Regions from separate parts of the Butyricicoccus sp. AF18-9LB genome, predicted to be linked through region 2. Evidence: a T-box and tRNA genes for the amino acid it is inferred to sense, from the RefSeq annotation. Region 2 holds a T-box; the other holds one or more tRNA genes.
What was found. The T-box of region 2 lies ahead of pheS (phenylalanine--tRNA ligase subunit alpha). A T-box ahead of a tRNA ligase gene usually reads a tRNA of that ligase, here a tRNA-Phe.
Positions count from the first base shown of each region.

Region 1: it has a tRNA-Phe gene. The T-box ahead of pheS (phenylalanine--tRNA ligase subunit alpha) is inferred to sense a tRNA for this amino acid. The anticodon was not compared.

Region 1 covers NZ_JAQCWA010000005.1:53,049-63,984, forward strand. The annotation lists gene PGY33_RS04850 (MBOAT family O-acyltransferase) at 1-44, opposite strand, end outside; gene PGY33_RS04855 (S-layer homology domain-containing protein) at 69-2,078, opposite strand; gene PGY33_RS04860 (DUF4367 domain-containing protein) at 2,209-2,871, opposite strand; tRNA gene PGY33_RS04865 (tRNA-Phe) at 3,671-3,746, shown strand; tRNA gene PGY33_RS04870 (tRNA-Gly) at 3,961-4,036, shown strand; gene lepA (translation elongation factor 4) at 4,469-6,280, shown strand; gene hemW (radical SAM family heme chaperone HemW) at 6,267-7,409, shown strand; gene PGY33_RS04885 (ACT domain-containing protein) at 7,491-7,760, shown strand; gene PGY33_RS04890 (PFL family protein) at 7,833-9,191, shown strand; gene PGY33_RS04895 (hypothetical protein) at 9,490-9,906, opposite strand; gene PGY33_RS04900 (arsenate reductase family protein) at 10,106-10,441, opposite strand; gene PGY33_RS04905 (hypothetical protein) at 10,609-10,936, opposite strand, start outside.
Region 2 covers NZ_JAQCWA010000007.1:105,777-116,712, forward strand. The annotation lists gene rplP (50S ribosomal protein L16) at 1-419, shown strand, start outside; gene rpmC (50S ribosomal protein L29) at 419-619, shown strand; gene rpsQ (30S ribosomal protein S17) at 638-895, shown strand; gene rplN (50S ribosomal protein L14) at 908-1,276, shown strand; gene rplX (50S ribosomal protein L24) at 1,292-1,609, shown strand; gene rplE (50S ribosomal protein L5) at 1,629-2,174, shown strand; gene PGY33_RS06515 (type Z 30S ribosomal protein S14) at 2,189-2,374, shown strand; T-box leader at 3,096-3,330, shown strand; gene pheS (phenylalanine--tRNA ligase subunit alpha) at 3,433-4,452, shown strand; gene pheT (phenylalanine--tRNA ligase subunit beta) at 4,640-7,048, shown strand; gene PGY33_RS06530 (copper amine oxidase N-terminal domain-containing protein) at 7,104-8,933, opposite strand; gene PGY33_RS06535 (polysaccharide deacetylase family protein) at 9,079-9,903, shown strand; gene aroF (3-deoxy-7-phosphoheptulonate synthase) at 10,068-10,936, opposite strand, start outside.

The sequences.
Region 1 (10,936 bases), on a different contig from region 2:
CCTATCACCAGAAAGACGATATAAGCGAATGAATTTGGTGTCACGTTTATTTCTCTCCGTCCCCAAAATTATTTGTTGTAGCCGGTCACGCCGTTTTTATTCATCCAGGTCAGCTTGACCTGCAGCAAACGGGCGATCGCCGGATTTTCCTGACCGTGCCGGGCTGCATACAGCCGCTGCAGCTCAAGCAGGTCATTGTAGGTCAAATACGGATAATCCTGACCGGAACAGGTGCCGTCCGGCTTGTAGGAGTAGTTCAGATCACCGTCCGGCTTGTACCACAGCAGTTCGCTCTGCTCAATGCCGCGCACCATGCGGTCAGCGAGAACGGCGTAGCTGTCCTCATGAACTGCGTCTGCCATCCGGTACAGGAATTCGGCTTCGGCGGCATGATGGTTGAGCGAAGCGTGTGTCGGCGAGGACTCTCCGTTCGGGTGCCAGTAATCCTGCACGAGCCATCCCTCGTCATCGCCGGCCCCGAAGGTGAAGTGATGCTGCTCGGCAAAGCTGACGAGAAAATCCGCATACTTGCGGGTCTTGTCCAGCCAGCCGGTCACACCGAAGTTTTCGGCTGCGTTGATGTTCGCCAGCCAGAAATCCGTGTTGAAGCGGGTGTCGTAGTAGCCGGGTTCGATGCCGTAATCCGTCTTGAGCCATGTGCTGCCCGCCTGAGAGGGGATAAAGCCGTACTCGTTCTGCTGCTCGCGCATCAGGTCGATCATCGCCAGACCGATCGCGCGGGAGGCCGGCTGATCGGTGTCGTTTGCCATCTTGCCGGCAATATGCGCCGCCGGAAGCGAGTAGAAGTAGTTCTCGTCGAACGGATAGTAGGTCGAAGGTGCGGTATAGTAGTAGCCGTTGTAGCACCAGCGGTTGGTGCCGATCAGGCTGTAGTTCGCCCAGCGGCTGAGCATGGATGGGTCGCTCCAGTCGATGAGCGTCTGCTGAGAAGTCAGCAGCAGATAGTCACTGTAGGTGCCCTGCGTAAGAGCCGCAACCTGCACGGAGAACCGGAAGCCGGAAGCTGTCCGCTCGATCTTTAGCGAGCCGTTTTTGCCTGGGAAATACTCGATCATGCCGTTGTCTCGCGCGGCATAGGTCATCGGCGTGACGAGAATGCTGTCCACGCCGTCCACCCGCAGAAAGTACATGCCGCTCGGCAGCGTACCCGCAGTGAGCGGCTGCTGTTTCCACGAGGACACTGCGGTGTCATACCAGCGAACGGTGCCGGATGTGCCCTTCATCTCAAACTGCGCGGCTGTGTGCGCGGGTGCGTCCAGTACGGCGGCAGAGTGCCCCATCTCAACCGCGCAGCCCTGACCGTCCGTGTAGCGGCGGGTCGCTCGATGGACTTCGGTCAGGTCCTGTTCGGTCTCGCTGCGCGTCACGTCGCCCAGTTTGGTGGTGAAGGCTGTGTAGGAATGGGTCTGCGGCGGCTTCGGTGCATCGGTTTCCCGCTGCTGGTAGGAGATCATCGGCGCAAAACGCTGCAAAATAGTCGCCAGCTGTGCGCGGGAGACCGTGCGCTGCGGAGACAGCGTGGTCGCGGACGTGCCGGTGATCAGTTCCTCGGCGTTGGCCCACTGCATAGCGGTCTGCGCATACGGATGGATCGAAGAAGCATCCGTGTAGCCGGAGAGCGCGCTTTGTGCCGTCACATCCAGCTTTTTGTATTCGGCAAAGCGGTGCAGCATAACGGCGAACTGCTCGCGCGTAAGTGAGGTGCCGGGGCGAAATACCGTGTCGCTGTAACCGGTGATGATGCCATTGGACACACCCCACCGAACCGCGGTCAGGAAGGACGCGTCCTCCGCGACATCCTGAAAGGTAAGCACTGTGTCAGCCACAGGCGCATGCTCCATGCGGTACAGCGCCTGCACCAGACAGGCGCGGGTCGCAGGTGCATCTGCGGCAAAGGTGTATTCCGAAATGCCGTCCATCAGATTGGACTGTACGGCGAATTCCATGGCCTGCTCGGCCCAGTGCGGCTTTAGATCGGAATAATCGGCGGCAGCGGTGCCGGTCAGCATCGAAAGACTGAGCATTACGGCCGCCGCGGTATAGCGATGTTTTTTCAAAAGAGTAAACCTCCGTGATTGTTTTCGCGCAGAAAATCATGCGCGTGGTTTATACACTTTCACAATTTATCATTATAACACCGCGGCAGGGCAGGCCGCAATAGCAATTCTTTGCAATATCAGCAGAGAATCACTGCAGATTCTCGATGAGTTTACGGCAGGTATCGGCGGACAGGCTGCTGTACAGGTGATAGACGATGTCATCTTGCGTCCAGAGGAGCGTGACCGTGCCGTTTTTCTCGATCATCGTAACCGGACTGCCGTGCAGAGCAAATTCGGTAACAGATGCGTTTTCCGTGTCTACAAACTTGTGTGCCTCTGAAGTATCTGTAATCCGGGTGCAGGTCAGGTCAAGAAAATCGGTAGTGCTTTCGTAGGTGACGGTATAGCCGTTGGGCGTGCTGCGCTCATCGGTTTTGTGCATGGCATCCGGCAGGCCGGACAGAACCGGCGGCGTGAACGCCTTGCTGCTGGTTTCGGACGGCAGGGCAGACGAAAAACGATAGTCGGTCAGGTCGTTAAACACGCGCACGACAGTATTGATTAGCGATACGCGGTATGACTCTACGCTCATCGAGCAGCCGAACGAAACCGCAGCGGAAAGCAGCAGAACAGCGGCCGTGCGGCGCGCAAGACGAAGGCTCCGGTTGAACGCCGCAGAGTGCTTTTGCGCACGCATCAGACGGCGCATTTCGCGCCGGAATTTTCGGGAGAAACGGTGCTCGGGCAGCGCATCCGGCGTGCAGGCTTGCAGCCACAGTTCGCGCGCTTCGGCGGCCTGCGCGGACAGCATTTGGACTTGTCTGCGTCCGAGTCGATCATTGCCAGATAGAGAAACATTGTTACGCCTTCCTGCCTGTTATTTTAGCAGATTATAGCATATTGTGCCTGATTATGCAATCTGAAGAACGGATTTACAGGCTGTTCTTCTCATGTCGAAAAAATTTCTAGGGCAATACCGCACAATTAAAGCTGCGGCGCTTTGCGGAAATTTCGCGCCCTGACTTTGTTGCGATTTCACGGTAATACATCAAGTATTACCGCAAAACCGCGCCTCGTCAGTACGCAAAATTTACTCGCAAATCGCTCTTGTCCAATTATGCGGTATTGCCCTATTTTTTTGCGGAAGAGTGTCACAAAACCGGAAGGGCATTCGTCTATATAGTATGAGCAGGGCAGGAGAGCCGGAAAGGAGGGATTGCGTGGATAGTGAAAACTGGACTTGATTGATTCACAAACCAGCCTGTTGGCTGCCGTGCCGGCCAATGACGAGATTTGCAGAGAACGCTATCCGACATTTCAAATGGCAAGGCAGGCGGCAGACAGTATAAATGACCAGACATACATAAAGGAGGCGCGATTCAGTTGAACTATTTTGGGCTGCACCGTGTGGCTGCTCCCGCATGAAAAGGATAGAGCGGCGGACTTGTTGTGGGGACAAATCCGCCGTAAAACGGAAGAGAAAAGTGATACAGTCGCAGACTGAGCTTCTGTGACTGTTTTCGCCTGCTTGCAGAATATACAAAGAATTTTGAAAAAAGTTGTTGACATTTCCGAGGGAATATAATATACTAAACAAGCGCTGTAAAAACGCCTCTGTAGCTCAGTCGGTAGAGCAGGGGACTGAAAATCCCCGTGTCGGTGGTTCGATTCCGCCCGGAGGCACCATTTTTTAATGAGTGCCATTGGCACTCATTAAAAAATAATACCTCCGTGCTGAGGAATCGAAAGCTGGCTCTTGGAAATATGCCGGTGGCATATTTCAACCAGCGTGGCTTTTTCCGCAGAAAAAGCGATTCCGCCCGTGAGCGTTAAACCCGAAGCGTCCGGTGACTAATCGGCACTGACAAAAATCGCGTTAGCGCGAAAATAAACTGAATATGCGGCTGTAGCTCATCTGGTAGAGCGCCACCTTGCCAAGGTGGAGGTAGCGAGTTCGAGCCTCGTCAGCCGCTCCAAATCAAAGGGCACCGATGTCATTCGGTGCTTTTCTTTTTATCCGCAGCACACTCGCTTCCTCCACCTTCATAAAATCGGAGGTCGGGGTCCCCGTGAAAGCCTGCGGCTTTTGCGGGGTGTGGATGCGAGTTCGAGCCTCGTCAGCCGCTCCAATTAGAAGCACCGAGTAAAATCGGTGCTTTTGTTTTACCCAAAACCGCCGGCCGCCGCTAATTCTTTGTCGGTTTACTGCTTCATCATGATAATACAATAACCGCTTTGCATGAAATTCCTCTTATCAGAAAATGAAATTTATGAAAAAATACAAAATTCACGTTTGCAGCAGAGAAACAAACGTAAACTGCGAAAGAACGCTTGTGACACCCCGCCAAATATGCTATAATGAGCCTATATTTATTAGGTTTACAGTTTACAGATAAGGAGCTTTCGACGTGAAAAATCGCGAGCAAATTCGTAATTTCTCCATCATTGCACATATTGACCACGGCAAATCTACGCTGGCAGACCGTCTGCTGGAGCAGTGCAAGGCCGTTTCCGTGCGTGAAATGGAGGAGCAGTTACTCGACAATATGGAGCTTGAGCGTGAGCGCGGCATTACCATCAAGGCGCGCGCTGTCCGCATGGAATATACCGCGGACAACGGCAAGACCTACGAAATGAACCTGATCGACACCCCGGGTCATGTGGACTTCAACTATGAGGTTTCACGTTCTCTGGCGGCGTGTGAGGGTGCGCTTCTGGTCGTTGATGCGGCACAGGGTATTGAGGCGCAGACGCTCGGCAACACCTATCTTGCCATTGACGCCGGTCTGGAGGTCGTGCCGGTCATCAACAAGATCGACCTGCCGGCGGCAGACGCGCCGCGCGTCAAGAAGGAGATCGAGGATATCATCGGCATTCCGGCAGAGGACTCGCCCGAAATTTCCGCAAAAATGAATATCAACATTCACGAGGTGCTCGAGCGTATCGTAACCGATATTCCGGCGCCGGAGGGCGATGCGGATGCGCCGCTGCGTGCGCTCGTGTTCGACAGCCAGTACGACCCGTACAAGGGCGTTGTCGTTTACATGCGCCTGCTTGACGGTAAGATCTGCCCGGGCATGAAGGTCAAAATGATGGCCACCGGTGCCGAATTTCAGGTGCTTGAGTGCGGCTATATGCTGCCGCTCGGTCTGTCTCCGCAGCAGGAGCTGTGTGCGGGTGAGGTTGGCTACTTTACCGCCTCTATTAAAAAGGTGTCCGACACCCGCGTGGGCGATACCGTTACCGGTGTGGAAAATCCGACGCCGGAGGCGCTGCCCGGCTATCGTCCGGCACGTCCGATGGTATTCTGCGGCATTTACACCGAGGACGGCTCCAAGTATCCCGATCTGCGTGACGCACTTGAAAAACTGCAGCTGAATGACGCGGCACTGTCGTTTGAGCCGGAAAGCTCGGTCGCACTCGGCTTTGGTTTCCGCTGCGGCTTCCTCGGTATGCTGCACATGGAGATCATTCAGGAGCGTCTCGAACGTGAGTTTGACCTCGATCTTGTTACCACCCTGCCGAGTGTTATCTACGAGGTCAGCAAGACTGACGGCACCGTGCAGCGCTGCGACAATCCGCACGACTATCCGAGTCCGGATGTCATCGAGGAGGCCCGCGAGCCGTATGTTAAGGCATCCATCATGACGCCGCAGGAGTTCGTCGGCAATATCATGCCGATGTGTCAGGACCGACGCGGCATCTTCAAGGATATGCAGTATCTGGACTCCAATCTGGTCGAGCTGCACTATGAAATGCCGACCGGTGAGATCATTTATGACTTTTTCGACGCGCTCAAGGCTCGTACCAAGGGTTATGCGTCGCTCGACTATGAATTTATCGACTACCGCAAGAGCGATCTCGTTAAGGTCGATATGCTGCTCAACGGCGATCAGGTGGACGCGCTGTCCTTTATCGCGCACCGCGACAAGGCCTACGGCCGTGCCCGCCGTATCTGTGAAAAGCTGAAGGAAAATATTCCGCGCCAGCTGTTCGAGGTGCCGATTCAGGCAGCCATCGGCGGCAAGGTTATCGCCCGCGAGACGGTCAAGGCGCTCCGCAAGGACGTACTGGCTAAGTGCTACGGCGGCGATATCACGCGTAAGAAGAAGCTGCTCGAAAAGCAGAAGGAAGGCAAGAAGAAGATGCGTGCGCTCGGCACGGTTCAGCTGCCGACCGAGGCTTTTATGGCTGTGCTTAAACTCGATGAGGAAAACTAACGCTGCAACAGGCGGCAAGCTGCTCGGCCTCTACCTGCACATCCCGTTCTGCGTGAAAAAGTGCGCGTACTGCGATTTTTATTCGGTCACGGATGCGTCGCTCAAAGCCGATTACACGGCGGCGCTGATTCGTGATATAAAGGCGTACGGCGAACGCTGCTCCGGTTACACGGTCGATACCGTGTATATTGGCGGCGGCACGCCGACCTGCCTTGGCGCAGACTATCTCAGCAGGATTTTACAGGCGGTCGGGGCGTGCTTTGCGATTGCGGAAAACGCCGAAATCACGGTGGAATGCAATCCGGAGAGCACGGATCAAGCGGTGCTGGAGGCCATGCACGAGCACGGCGTCAACCGGCTCTCGTTTGGCGTGCAGGCGGCGCATGACACCGAGCTCAAACGCATCGGCCGTATTCACGACTTTGCGCAGGCACAGACAGCCGTAGAACTCGCGCGGCAGTGTGGCTTCGCCAACATCAGCCTTGATTTGATGTACGGCCTGCCGGACCAGACGCAGGCGCAGTTTCTCGACTCGGTGACACAGTGTTTGACGCTGAACCCGCAGCATTTGTCGTGCTACGGACTCAAACTGGAGCCTGCAACACCGATGGGACGTGAAAATCCGGTTCTGCCGGATGATGATACGCAGGCAGATACCTATCTTGCCATGTGCAGGCTGCTCGGCAGGAACGGCTTCGAGCACTATGAAATATCAAATTTCGCAAAACCGGGTTTTCGTTCCCGGCATAATTTCAAATACTGGGATCTTTCCGACTATCTCGGACTGGGACCGGGTGCCCATTCCTTCCTGAATGGCCGCCGGTTCGCGTTTGCCCGGGATATCAGGGCTTATATCAGCGGTGAGAGCATCCCGCAGGACGAGGAGGAGGTCTCGGACTTCCGGCGGCAGGGCGAATACCTGTTGGTGCGTCTGCGGACCTCGGACGGTGCGGATATGCACGATCTCGAAAACCGATACCATGTCAGCACGGCTCCTTACGAGCAGGTATTCCGCATGCTGGAAAAACACGGTCTTGCCGCCCACGAGGGTACACGGTGGTATCTCACCGAACAGGGGTTTCTGGTTTCCAACAGCATTATCAATGCTGTGGTGGAAGCCGGAGAATAATTGAGAACGACGGATTCTCAATTTTCCATTATTCATTTGTTTGTGATAAATTAACATATACGCAAAAATGGAGGAATCAACATGCGCGCAGTAATCACAGTAACAGGCAAGGACCGCACCGGTATCATCGCCAAGATCTCGAACACGCTCTATGAGCATCAGGTCAACATCATCGACATTTCTCAGAATGTAATGGACGATGTATTTGCAATGGTCATGCTGGTAAACATTGATAAGTGCACCGTAGACTTCAACACGCTCATCGACCTGCTTGACAAGGATGGTGAGGAGCTCGGCATGAAGATTCACACCATGCATGAGGACATCTTCGACGCAATGCACAAAATCTGACAAATTGATGGAATCGAGAGCAGGTAACCGATTCTCAACTCTCAATTTTTCAGGAGGTTTAGTTAAATGTCTATGATCAACACGAAAGATATTCTGGAAACCATTAAGATGATCGAGGAGGAGCACCTCGACATTCGTACCATCACGATGGGCATTTCGCTGCGCGACCTTGCGGCGGACGACATTAATGTGCTGGCGGACAAGGTATACGACAAGGTAACGCGCCGTGCGGAAAAGCTGGTTGCCACCGGCGAGCAGATTGAGCGCGAGCTGGGCATCCCGATCATCAACAAGCGTATTTCGGTAACGCCGATCGCCATGGTCGGTGCGACCTCCTCGGCGAACAGCTATGTGCCGCTGGCCAAGGCGCTTGACCGTGCCGCTGCGACTACCGGCGTTAACTTCGTCGGCGGCTTCTCGGCTCTGGTGCAGAAGGGTTTTGCCAAGGGCGATGAAATCCTTATCAACTCCATTCCGGAGGCAATGGCGGAAACCAATCTGGTCTGCTCGTCGGTCAACGTTGCGTCCACCAAGGCGGGCGTCAATCTGGATGCCATCGGTCTGATGGGCCGCATCATCAAGCAGACCGCAGAACTGACCAAGGACAACGATTCCATGGGCTGCTCCAAGCTGGTCGTTTTTGCCAACGCGGTAGACGATAACCCGTTCATGGCCGGTGCGTTCCACGGCATCGGTGAACCGGAGACCGTTATCAACGTTGGCGTTTCCGGTCCGGGTGTTGTGCAGTCCGCAATTCGCCGTGCAGGTGACTGCTCCATCGGCGAGGTTGCCGATGTGATCAAGAAAACTGCGTTCAAAATCACCCGTATGGGTCAGCTGGTTGGCGCACTGGCAAGCCAGCGTCTGGGGGTTCCGTTCGGCATTGTTGACCTGTCTCTCGCACCGACGCCGGCGATCGGCGACTCGGTTGCGCGTATCCTCGAGGAAGTCGGTCTGGAGGTCTGCGGCGGCTGCGGCACGACCGCAATCCTCGCTATGCTGAACGATGCCGTTAAGAAGGGCGGCGTTATGGCATCCTCGAGTGTCGGCGGTCTGTCCGGCGCATTCATTCCGGTTTCTGAGGACGAGGGCATGATTGCGGCGGCTCAGGCAGGCGCACTGACCCTTGAGAAGCTCGAAGCAATGACTGCGGTATGCTCGGTTGGTATCGACATGGTTGCTGTTCCGGGTGACACCACCGCCGAGGTCATCTCCGGCCTGATCGCGGACGAAATCGCAATCGGCGTTGTCAACACCAAGACCACCGCTGTCCGTGTTATCCCGGCCATCGGCAAGGGAGTCGGCGATATGGTCGAGTTCGGCGGCCTGCTTGGCTCGGCTCCGATCATGCCGATCAAGACCGGTTCTCCTGCGAAGTTCATCAACCGTGGAGGTCGTATTCCGGCTCCGATTCAGAGTCTCAAGAACTAACTGCATAAAGCGCATAAAAAACAGCTCAGCAATGTCTGAGCTGTTTTTATGCTATGCCGGTGAGACGAAAAGACGCCCGCTCAAAACCACGCTTTCGAGCGAATACTGAAGAAAAACCGCGCCCTGCGGGCACATTTTTTCTTCCCTTGTATAAAAAGTCAGGTACACGCCTCGACTTTTTATGAATTTGCTCCGCAAATTCTATTTTATGCGTGCTGCCGCACGAAGCGTAAAAATTAAAATAATACTTTTTTGACAGACTGACGCCCGCTCGAAAATGAGCGGGCGTTTATGGTTTTTACCGATTCTCGTTGCCTTTCTGGCACATGGTAGTGAAAATCACGCCTGCACCGGAGACAACCCCTACGGTTATCCACAGTTTGGATGAGCCGCCGGACAGGTGCTCCTTGAAGCTGTCAGCCGTTGGAATATCGTTCTCTGCAATATCTGCAGCCGAAGCCTCGTTATCCCAGGTTTCACCGGCCGGAATCGGTCCATCAGGAATGTCGATAATGATCGGCTCGTAGGAAACCTCCGGAACATCGGAATCCGGACGGTTTACAGATAAATCGGTCTCATCGTTTGAGATCTCTGAAACGAAAGCAGCGTCCGTCTCCGGAGAATCTTCTGCTGCAAAAGCGCTGATGCTGAGCATATTCAGACTCAGGCTGGCGGTGGTCAGCAGAACCAGAAAACGCTTGCCTTTTCCCTTCATGAGTTCTCCCTCACTTTCGCATGAAATCAGAAGCATAAATCAATGCCGTTGCCTTAAACATAGTTTATCAGACAGCGGATACAGAAAGAGGGTATATTTTGCGAAATGACAGCATTTACCTGAAAAAATGTACAAGGCGTTAAAGCGGGCAACGAACACGGAAAAAGCCGTTCTGAGGTACAGAACGGCTTTAGAAAAGTTATTCCCACTGCTCCCAAACATCGGGCTGGTAGCCGACAGTTGCCTGACGGCCGTTGCGGACGATTGGCGTTTTCATCAGCGTGCCGTCCTCGAGCAGCTTTTCCTTCTTGTCCTCGTCGTAGGCGAGGTAGGAAAGCGACGCATAACTCTTGCTTTTCTGGTCGAGCAGGTTGTCCAGTCCACCGACAGCCTTCAGCACGCTGTCCAGTTCACCCTTGGACATGCCCTTTTGCGCAAGGTCGATCATCTGGAATTTAATGCCGCGTTCTTTGAACCAGCGCTGCGCCTTTTTGGTGTCAAAACACTTATTTTTTCCGAAAATCTGTATATTCATGCCGTAATCTCCTTTGCTCTGCTGTTTGCATTATAGCAGAACTGGGAGAGGAAAACAAGGGCAATACCGCATAATTGAACAAGAGCGATTTGCGCAAAGCGCCGCGGCAGCGCGACCGGAGCCTGCGCAAGGAACCGCAGCTTTAATTGTGCGGTGTTGCCCAAATCCTATTGCGGTCGGCGCAGGTGCAAAACGCCGCAGGTGCGTGTGAACGGATACAGCAGCACACAGACAAGTGCGGCGCATCGGCCAATCTCACACAGGAGGAGAGGCACTGCGAAGAATACCTCGCCGTGTCGGGCAAAATTGCCGATGGCAGCCAGTCCGGCGGCAGTGAATGCCGGATAGGGGAGCAGGGCAGCGGTGTTAGCTCCAAGCAGCAGCACTGTGCGCAGCAGCAGGAGTGCGAGCAATGCACCGCCTGCGCTGAGTCCGCGTGACACGCTTGCGGACAGCTTGGCCTCCGGCAGAGATAACGCCAGTACGACCGATACC
Region 2 (10,936 bases):
TCCCTAAGAGAGTTAAGTATCGTCGCGTTCATCGCGGCCGTATGACCGGCAAGGCTACCCGCGGTAACTTCGTATCGAACGGTGAGTTCGGTATCCAGGCTACCGAGCCGTGCTGGATCACCTCGAATCAGATCGAGGCAGCCCGTATCGCTATGACCCGTTACACCAAGCGTGGCGGTCAGGTATGGATCAAGATTTTCCCCGACAAGCCGGTTACCAAGCATCCGGCTGGTGCTCGAATGGGTTCCGGTAAGGGCGCACCCGAGTACTGGGTTGCAGTAGTTAAGCCGGGCCGTGTACTGTTTGAGATCGCAGGCGTTTCCGAGGAAGTTGCTCGTGAGGCACTGCGTCTGGCAAGCCACAAGCTGCCCTGCAAGACCAAGTTCGTTGCCCGTGAGAAGAATGGCGGTGAAGCATGATGAAGGCATCTGAGATCAGAGAACTGACGGCTGAGGAGCTGTCTGCAAAGCTCGGTGAGCTGAAGAAGGACCTCTTCAACCTCCGTCTGCAGCTCGCTACCAATCAGCTCGACAACACCAACAAGATCAATGAAGTCAAGCACGACATTGCTCGTATCAATACCGTTATCCGCGAGAAGCAGATCGCGGAGAAGGCATAAGGGAGGGAAACGAATATTATGAGCGAAAGAGCATTACGCAAAACGCGAGTAGGCAAGGTCGTTTCCGATAAGATGGATAAGACCATTGTCGTAGCAATTGAGGATCGTGTAGCACATCCTCTGTACAAGAAGGTTATTCCGCACACCTATAAGCTGAAGGCACACGACGAGAACAACGAGTGTGGCATCGGTGATAAGGTTAAGGTGATGGAGACCCGTCCGCTGTCCAAGGACAAGCGCTGGCGCCTGGTCGAGATCATCGAGAAGGCAAAGTAAGGAGGAGAGCACATGGTTCAGCAGGAAAGCTTTCTGCGTGCAGCTGACAACAGCGGCGCAAAGGAACTGAAGGTAATCCGTGTTCTCGGCGGCTCCGCACGCAAGTACGGCAACATCGGTGACGTAGTTGTTTGCTCGGTGCGCAAGTGCACCCCGGGCGGCGGCGTAAAGAAGGGCGATGTCGTTAAGGCAGTTATCGTCCGCACCGTTAAGGGCCTGCGCCGCGCTGACGGCAGCTATATCCGCTTTGACGAGAACGCTGGCGTTATCATTCGTGATGACAAAAACCCCCGCGGCACCCGTATCTTTGGGCCTGTCGCTCGTGAGCTGCGTGACAAGGATTACATGAAGATCCTGTCGCTTGCTCCGGAAGTACTGTAAGGAGGTCGCCAACAAATGAACAATTTGCACGTTAAGACGGGCGACACCGCAGTCGTTCTTTCCGGCAAGGAAAAGGGCAAGCGCGGCAAGATCCTGTCCGTAAACCCGAAGAAGGGTATGGTAGTAATCGAAGGTGTGAACATGATCAAGTGCCACACCAAGCCCCGCCGTCAGGGTGAAACCGGCGGCATCATCGAGCGCGAGGGTGCGCTGCGTGCCTGCAAGGTAATGCGCGTATGCCCGAAGTGCGACAAGCCGACTCGTGTAGCGCACAAGTTCACCGAGAACGGCACTAAGCTGACGGTGTGCAAGCACTGCGGCGAAACGCTTTAAGAAGAGGAGGTTGCAATAAATGGTTCCGAATATGAAAGCAAAGTATACTGCGGAAGTTGCGCCTGCTCTGATGAAGAAGTTTCAGTACGAGAGCGCAATGCAGATCCCGAAGCTCGACAAGATCGTAATCAACGTCGGCTGCGGTAAGGAAGCAAACGGTAACTCCAAGGTTATCGAGGCTATTGTCCGTGATATCACCCTGATCTCCGGCCAGAAGCCGATCATCACCCACGCTAAGAAGTCCATCGCAAACTTCAAGCTGCGTGACGGCATGCCGGTAGGCGTTAAGGTAACCCTGCGCCGTGACCGCATGTGGGAGTTCCTGGATCGTCTGTTCAACGTAGCTCTGCCGCGTGTACGCGACTTCCGCGGCATCAACGGCAACGCATTTGACGGCCGTGGCAACTACGCTCTGGGTCTGAACGAGCAGCTGATCTTCCCGGAAATTTCCTATGATCAGATCGACAAGATCCGCGGCATGAACATCGTTATCTGCACCACTGCAAATACCGATGAAGAAGCAAAGGAGCTGCTTACTCTGATGGGCGCTCCGTTTGAGAAGTAAGGAGGAGAAGTTAAATGGCTAAGAAGTCGATGGTTCTCAAGCAGCAGGCTAAGCCGAAGTTCTCCAGCCGAGCTTACAACCGCTGCAAGATTTGCGGCCGTCCGCACGCTTACCTGCGTGATTTCGGTATCTGCCGTATCTGCTTCCGCGAGCTGGCTTACAAGGGCCAGATCCCGGGTGTCCGCAAGGCATCCTGGTAAGGAAGAGCGATTTCAAAAAGGAACCCGTAAGGGTTCCTTTTTTTATGCTCTAACGGTGGGCAGAGACCATTTCTGCACCGACTGATCGGGGCACGCGAACTGCGTAAGCGGCCTCGCCCCTAACGGGCGGCAGCCTTTTTCAGCACCGGCTGAGCGGGGTACGCGAACTGCCGCAGGCGTGTTCGCCCTTTCCGGGCGGGGAGTTTTTCGCTGCACCTCAGCGGGGAGTGCGCTGACGCCGCGCGGGCGCACAAGAGGGTAGACACCTGCGGTTTCCACCCTCTTGTGAATCTCCCCTTTCCCTTGGAGAGTCTGGCGCAGATTTCCTATATGTGACCGCTGCGAAAAAAGGGAACGATAGAGGATTTTTTCTACCGTAGGGGAGCACAGTGTGCTCCCATTTCTCTACCTATTCGCAGTGCCAGACAGTTTACTGCTACACAGGCGGTTTGGTCTCCGCAGGCGCGACACAAGGTGAATTGCCCGGAGGACAAGAGAGGGTCCCCTGGGGATGACAGTGCCGCGCAACGCTTTTGTGTGTTGTTACGGACGGCACCTGCGGGTTTAATAATTGGTACAATCTATCTCGTAGGGTGCGCCGACCTCGGCGCACCGCTAAACAAAGGAAAACATCACGTTAAATCTTTGTTTTAACGAAAAAATCCGGTTTTCCTCTTGCATTTTCCTGCAAAATGTGTTTTAATAATTCTGTTATGAATATTCCAATGCGATGAGCAGGAAAAGTAACGCTGTGTTCCTCTTTCTCAGAGAGAACGGTCCCATGGCTGCAAGCCGTTTATCGAGGTATGGCGCGAAGTTCCCCTGTGAGCACCGGTGCTGAATAGATGCAGTAGGCGCCGGCGAAGTAACGCTCCGTTACCGGCGTTCAATGAGTGCCCGATTTTTTTCGGGAATCAGGGTGGTACCACGGAAGTTTTACGCCTTTCGTCCCTAATTTTAGAGGGATGAAAGGCGTTTTTTGTTTCATTAGGAATTACTAACTACTAATTGGTATAAGAGACCATCCCTTATATACAAGCCAAAGAAGGAGAATTGGTATGAAAGAAAAGCTGCAAGGCATTTTGCAGACCGCGAAGGAGCAGCTCGCTGCCGCGAAGGATTCGCGCGCGCTGGACGAGGCCCGCGTTAAGTTCCTCGGCAAAAAGGGTGAGTTGACCGCGCTGCTCAAGGGCATGAAGGACGTTGCTGCAGAGGAGCGTCCGGTTGTTGGTCAGCTGATCAACGACGTTCGTGCGGAGATCGAAACCATCATTGAAAAGCAGAAGAAGCTGATCGAGCAGGCTGCGCTCGAGAAGAAGCTGGAGGCTGAGACCATCGACGTTACCCTGCCGGGTGAGGACGTTGTCATCGGCAAAAAGCATCCGCTGAACATCGTGCTCGATGAGTTCAAGGAGATTTTCCTCGGTCTGGGCTTCTCCATCGCGGAAGGCCCGGAGGTCGAGCTCGACCACTACAACTTTGAGGCTCTGAACATTCCGAAGGATCATCCGGCACGCGACACGCAGGATACCTTCTATATTTCGGATAACGTTGTGCTCCGCACGCAGACCTCTCCGATGCAGGTCCGCACGATGGAAAAGCGCAAGCCGCCGATCCGCATTATTGCGCCGGGCCGTGTTTACCGTTCGGACGCCGTTGACGCAACCCACTCTCCGCTGTTCCATCAGATCGAGGGTCTGGTTGTCGATAAGGGCATCCGCATGAGCGACCTGAAGGGCATTCTCGAGCTGTTCGCAAAGAAGCTGTACGGCGAGGACACGGTTGTTCGTTTCCGTCCGCATCACTTCCCGTTCACCGAGCCGTCTGCGGAGATGGATATCCAGTGCTACCGCTGCCACGGTGAAGGCTGCCCGCTCTGCAAGGGCGAGGGCTGGATCGAGATCCTCGGCTGCGGCATGGTTCACCCCAAGGTGCTTGAGATGAGCGGCATCGACCCGAATGAATACTCCGGCTACGCCTTCGGCATCGGTCTGGAGCGTATGGTTATGGGCCGCTTCAAGATCGACGATATCCGTCTGTTCTATGAGAACGACGTTCGATTCCTGCACCAGTTCTAAACCTGCACCCGTAGGGCGGGATGACCTCATCCCGCCGCACTCTCCCGCATGTTACAAGCGATACGTATTATCGTAGGGCGCGACGACCCCGGCGCGCCGCTCGTAAGTATATGCAGGCGGCAAATACGGCGCGCCGAGTCGTCGCGCCCTACGGACAACAATAACACCAAAAGGAGTGTTCCTATCAATGAAACTGCCATTATCCTGGCTTTCGGATTATACCGATATGAACGGCATCACCCCGAAGGAGTATGATGCCAAGCTGACTATGTCCGGCTCCAAGGTCGAGGAGGTTTACTACCTCGGCGCGGAGATCGACAACGTTGTGACCGGCAAGATCCTCGAGGTTGTCGATCACCCGGATTCCGACCATCTGAAGATCTGCCAGCTCGATGTCGGCAAGGAGGAGCCGGTGCAGATCGTCACCGGCGCACCCAATGTAACGCCTGCGTCCGTTGGCGAGATCTGCCCGGTCTGCCTGCACAAGTCCACCCTGCCGGGCGGCGTGAAGATCACCAAGGGCAAGCTGCGCGGCGTGCCGTCCAACGGCATGATGTGCTCGTTCCAGGAGCTGGGTCTGTCCCACGGCTGCGTACCGTATGCGTGCGAGAACGGCATCCTGTTCCTGCCCGCCAGCACGCCGGTCGGCGAAGACATCAAAAAGGTACTCGGTCTGGACGACTGGGTTTCCGATTTTGAGATCACATCCAACCGTCCGGACTGCCTGAGCGTGATCGGTCTGGCCCGCGAGACTGCGGCTACCTTCGACCGTCCGTTCAGCGTTAAGACCCCGGAGGTAAAGGGCGTTGGCGGTAACATCAACGAGTATATGTCGGTTGAGGTTAAGGATACCGACCTGTGCCCGCGCTACACCGCCCGCATTGTTAAGAACATCAAGATCGAGCCCTCTCCGGCGTGGATGCGCGAGCGCCTGCATGCCTGCGGCGTTCGTCCGATCAACAACATCGTTGATATCACCAACTATGTTATGCTCGAGTACGGCCAGCCGATGCATGCGTTCGACTACAAGTGCCTGTCCGACGGCCGCATTGTTGTCCGCCGTGCCCGAAACGGTGAGTCCATCCAGACTCTGGACGGCGTAGATCACGACCTGAGCGACAAGATGCTTGCCATCTGTGACAACGACAAGCCGGTTGCTGTTGCAGGCGTTATGGGCGGCGCAAACTCCGAGATTATGGACGACACCAAGACCGTCGTTTTCGAGTCCGCAAACTTCCACGGCGCTACCGTTCGTATCACCGCAAAGGCGCTCGGCATGCGTACCGAGGCCTCCGGCCGCTTTGAAAAGGGTCTTGACCCGCGCATGACCCTCGATGCGGTCAACCGTGCGTGCGAGCTGGTGGAGCAGCTGGGCGCAGGCGAGGTCATCGACGGCATTATCGACGTTGACAACTCCGACCCGAACCACAAGCGTCTGCCGTTCGAGCCGGACAAGATGAACGCCCTGCTCGGTCTGGAGCTGTCCGCTGAGGAGCAGGTAAAGCTGCTCGAGAAGCTGGACTTCAAGATTGAGAACAACGAGGTCGTTGTGCCGTTCTTCCGCACCGACATCAACCGTATGTGCGACGTAGCCGAGGAGGTTGCCCGCATGTACGGCTACGACAAGATTCCGACCACGCTGTATGCAGGCGAGATGGTACAGGGTGAGTTCACGCCGTCTCAGCAGGCGGAGCGCGCTGCCGCTCTGGTTTGCCGCGAGGCAGGCTTTGACGAGTCCATGAGCCACTCGTTCATCTCCCCGAAGTTCTACGACATGATCGGCTGGGACGAGAACGACCCGCGCCGTATCTCCACCACCATCCTCAATCCGCTTGGCGAGGATTTCAGCGTAATGCGTACCACCGTGCTGCCGTCCATGCTGGATAATCTGGCGCACAACCACGCGCATCGCAACCCGACCGCTTCGCTGTACGAGCTGGGCACCATCTACACCCCGACCGTCAAGGACGGCAAGGCTGACCCGGACGTACTGCCGCACGAGGAGAAGATCCTGACCCTCGGCAGCTACGGCCGCCTGTCCTTCTTCCAGTTCAAGGGCGTAATCGAGGCGCTGCTGCGTGAGCTGAACATCAAGGGCGCGTCCTTTGCTCCCGAGAAGGCCAACCTGTCCTACCACCCGGGCCGCTGTGCCAAGGTGCTCATTGACGGCAAGGAGATCGGCGTATTCGGCACCATTCATCCGACCGTTGCCGCACGCTACGGTCTGTCCGGCGAGGTACTCGCTGCCGAGCTGCAGATGGACGCACTTCTGGCCGCCATCGACCCGGAGAAGCTGTATCATCCGCTGCCCAAGTTCCCGGCATCCACCCGCGATATCGCGGTTCTGGTTGACGATGCCGTTCCGGCAGCCTCCATGCAGGCCACTGTTGAGAAGGCAGCAGGCAAGCTGCTCGAGTCGGTCAAGCTGTTCGACGTTTACAAGGGCAAGGGCATCCCGGAGGGCAAGAAGTCCGTGGCTTATTCGCTGTCCCTGCGCGCACCCGACCGTACCCTCACCGATGAGGAGTGCGACAAGGCAATGCGTGCCGCTATCTCGGCGCTTGAGACCGAGTTCGGCGCTCAGTTGCGCGGTTAAGTTCCCGAAAAAATACAAAAAAGAGCAGATACGAAAGTATCTGCTCTTTTTATGTTTATAGGAATGTCGAAAGAAAATCAGACATATCGGTGATTTCGTTACCGTCCTCATCATAATAGGTGCTTTCCGTATCCCACAAAATGATTTTGCTGCCCTTGGGCGGAGTAGCGGTCGGTGCGGTATCTGTCGGAGACGCGGTAAGTGTGCTTCTGCGCACCAGCTTGCTCTTGTTTTTGACCTGTTCGGTGCGCATAAAGCTGAGACTGCGCAGCTTGCCGGAGAATTCAATCGTCGTAATAGACTGCGTATACCAGTTGGTATAGCTGCTCGATGTAGAACCGGAGATCGAACCGTTCGACGTATCCAGCGTATACTTTATTGTGCTGGTTGAAGTATCAGGATCGCTGCCGAGCATATCCTGCAGATCAATATTGGCGGTATAACGCGAACCGCTGCGCGTGAACAGACTGTCGCCTGCAAGTGCTTCCCAGTTGCGGCATTCCTCGTAGGCATCGGCAAAGAGTTTAGACCATTCGTACCCATAGGTGTTTTTTTCGCTGTTGATGACGATGGATTCACCGACTGTATTCACCTTGCCCTGTGCCAGTTCGGACCAGCGTTCGACAAAATCGGTTGCGCCGAATACGGTGTCCATCGTTGCAACATTGACCCATGCACCGTTTTTCATGGCGGTGCGTTCTTCAGGACGGTCCTTTTCCGTGCCGCGGTACATCTCCGACAGGGCAGGACTGCGCATGTAAAAGCAGCCGGCACCGGAGTCACTGCCGCACAAATCAACTTGCAGATTTTTGAGCGTGCTCTTGTCAGAACTGCGCAGTGTGCGGAAGATGGACCACTCAAACGAATCATCCGTAACAAAGGGGATAGAGGAATAATTCGGATAATATTCACTGGGAAGATCGCTCAAATCAGCGGATAGATGGACTTCTGCGGCATTTTCATCGGTCAGTGCGTTGATTTTTGCACTTGCGCGATAGGACTTGTCTCCTGCGATGGAATCATACAGAGTGTAGTCAGTCGAAACATTGATGGTGCTGCTCAGTGCCTTTGCATTCTGACCGTAGGACGGCTGTGCTTTGAGCCACTGGTTGAGCACAGTAAAATGACTGTCAATGTCTGCAATCAGTGCATCGCGGTCATACAAAACAGCGGTCTGCACACTGTTCTCCCACTGCACGGTAAGGCCGAAGCCTTCCGCGAAAAAACGTACCGGAACATAAGTGCGGCCCATCTTCTTGTACGGTGCGGAATCAACAGCGGTGGTCTTGATAACCTTGCCGGTGCTGTCATCGGTTATGGTTAGCTGGTTGCCGCCGAGCGAGAAAGCAAGCGTCTGTCCGTTTTTCTTAGCGGTGATTGCGCCTGCGTTGTAGTCTACCTCAGCGCCGAGCGCCTCGGCAATCGCGCGGAAGGGAACCATGGTACGGTTGTTGGCCTTCTCAGGCTGGGCGTCCGGGAATTTGACGGCCTGACCGTTCAGCTGCACCGCAAGCTGCTCGGACCGGTAATCGGCGGTCTGTATCATTTCTCTTGCGGCCTGACGACAGTAGTCGTCCATATCTTTCCACTGGCCGTAGTCGATATAGCGGTACAGCGTGTCCATATCTTCCAGACCGAAATAGGAAAATCCGAGCGATGGATCGGCGTGCAGCTGCTGTACATACCGGCGGAACATATCGCTGGCAGTATCGTAATCAAAATGAACGAAATTGCCGAGATAGCTGCGGGTAAAATCCTCCGCGCTGTCGTACCCGAACTGCTCGTACATCGGCGGGGTGGTGTCCAGCGCAAGCGCGCTCGGTGCAGAGCCTGCCAGCAGCAGTGCCGCCAGTGCCGCAGAGGCAAATCGTTTCATCTTTTTCATGTCGTAACCCCCTCATGTTGGTGTTACTACCATTGTACAGGAAATCGGTAGGGGTTGTCTACCTGTAACCTGACGCAAATTGGCAGAGAAAAATCGGCATATTGCCCATGCAGCCGCATAGGGTAGAGCAAGGGAGGGCACTGCTATGTTTATCACGATCACACGCACGGGTCTGCGCCGAATCGGTGTGGGACTTAGCGCTTTTGCGGTTCTGACTGCGGTTTTCATTCTGTTTCCGCGCGAAAATACTGAGCCAACAGCCGCCGAACAGGCGGTTCCTGCGTCTGTCAGTGACTGGGGATTATCGTTCCAGACCGAGGGACAGCCGCCGGTCGGCAATGTCTCCGCCGAGGAACTGCGGCAGTACAACGCGTTTTACGTCGGTGATACGAGCAAAAAGACCATCTACCTGACGTTCGACGCGGGTTACGAGAACGGCTGCACGCCTGCTATTCTGGATGCGCTCAAAAAGCATAACGCGCCTGCCTGCTTTTTCGTGGTGGGCAACTTTATTGATACCGCACCGGATCTCGTAAAGCGCATGGCTGCGGAAGGGCATATTGTGGGCAACCATACGCTGCACCATCCGGATATGTCCGGCATTGCGGATAAGAGCGCGTTTGCGGCAGAGCTGAACGGTCTCGAGGAGAAATACACCGCGCTGACCGGTCAGCCGATGCAGAAATTTTATCGTCCGCCGCAGGGCAAGTTCAGCGAGGAGAATCTCCGGCAGGCGCAGGAGCTGGGGTATACCACGGTTTTCTGGTCGCTCGCGTATGTGGACTGGTATACGGATAACCAGCCGACCGATGAGCAGGCATTCTCCAAGCTGCTGCCGAGAATTCATAACGGGGCGATCGTGCTGCTGCATTCCACCAGTGAGACCAATGCGAGGATTCTCGATGAACTGCTGACGAAGTGGGAGGAGGCAGGATATACGTTTGGTGCTCTGACGGAGCTGGCGCAGTAATTGAAAATGGAGAATGGAAGATGGAGAATGAATGTGTCCGCGCACAGCGCGACAATTAAAATACGGCGCTCCGCGCCGTTCCTTAATTTTCAATTTTCCATTCTCAATTCTCCATTGCAAATAAAAAGACCTCTCCAAGTAAGGAGAGGTCTTTTTATTTGCGTTTACGGCATCATGGTGCGGCCTTCAAACTCGGCGCGGCGCTTGATGTCCTTCATGACGGTATCGAACTGGTTGAGGTCGAGCGACTGCGCACCGTCGCAGAGGGCGTGCGCGGGGTCGTTATGCGCCTCGATGATCAGGCCGTCAGCACCGGCAGCGATGGCTGCGCGGGACAGCGGCTGCACCATATCACGGCGGCCTGCTGCGTGGGACGGGTCGATGATGATCGGCAGGTGGCTGAACATCTTAACCAGCGGAACAGCGGAGATATCCAGATTATTGCGGATCAGCTTCTCAAAGGTACGGATGCCGCGCTCGCACAGGATAACATTGGTATTGCCGCCTGCGAAAATGTACTCGGCAGCCATGAGGAACTCCTCCATGGTGGCGGACAGACCGCGCTTGAGGAGGATCGGCTTTTTCGAGCGGCCCAGCTCCTTGAGCAGCATGAAGTTCTGCATGTTGCGGGCGCCAAGCTGGATGATATCTACATCTGCGAACAGATCGAGGTGCTTTTCGCTCATGATCTCGGTGACGATCGGCAGACCGGTCTGACGCTTTGCCTCGAGCAGCAGCTTGAGACCCTCGGCCTCCAGACCCTGGAACGAGTACGGGGAGGTACGCGGCTTGAATGCGCCGCCGCGCAGGAAGGATGCACCGGCAGCCTTGACGCGCTCGGCGCACTCGACGATCTGTGCTTCGTTCTCGACCGAGCACGGACCTGCCATAACATTGAAGTAGCCGGCGCCGATCTTGCGGCCCGCAACCTCGATGATCGTGTCCTCGGGGTGGAACTTGCGGTTAACGGCCTTAAACGGCTCGGTCACGCGCTGTACACGCTCGACCACGTCATACGCCATAATGTCCCTTT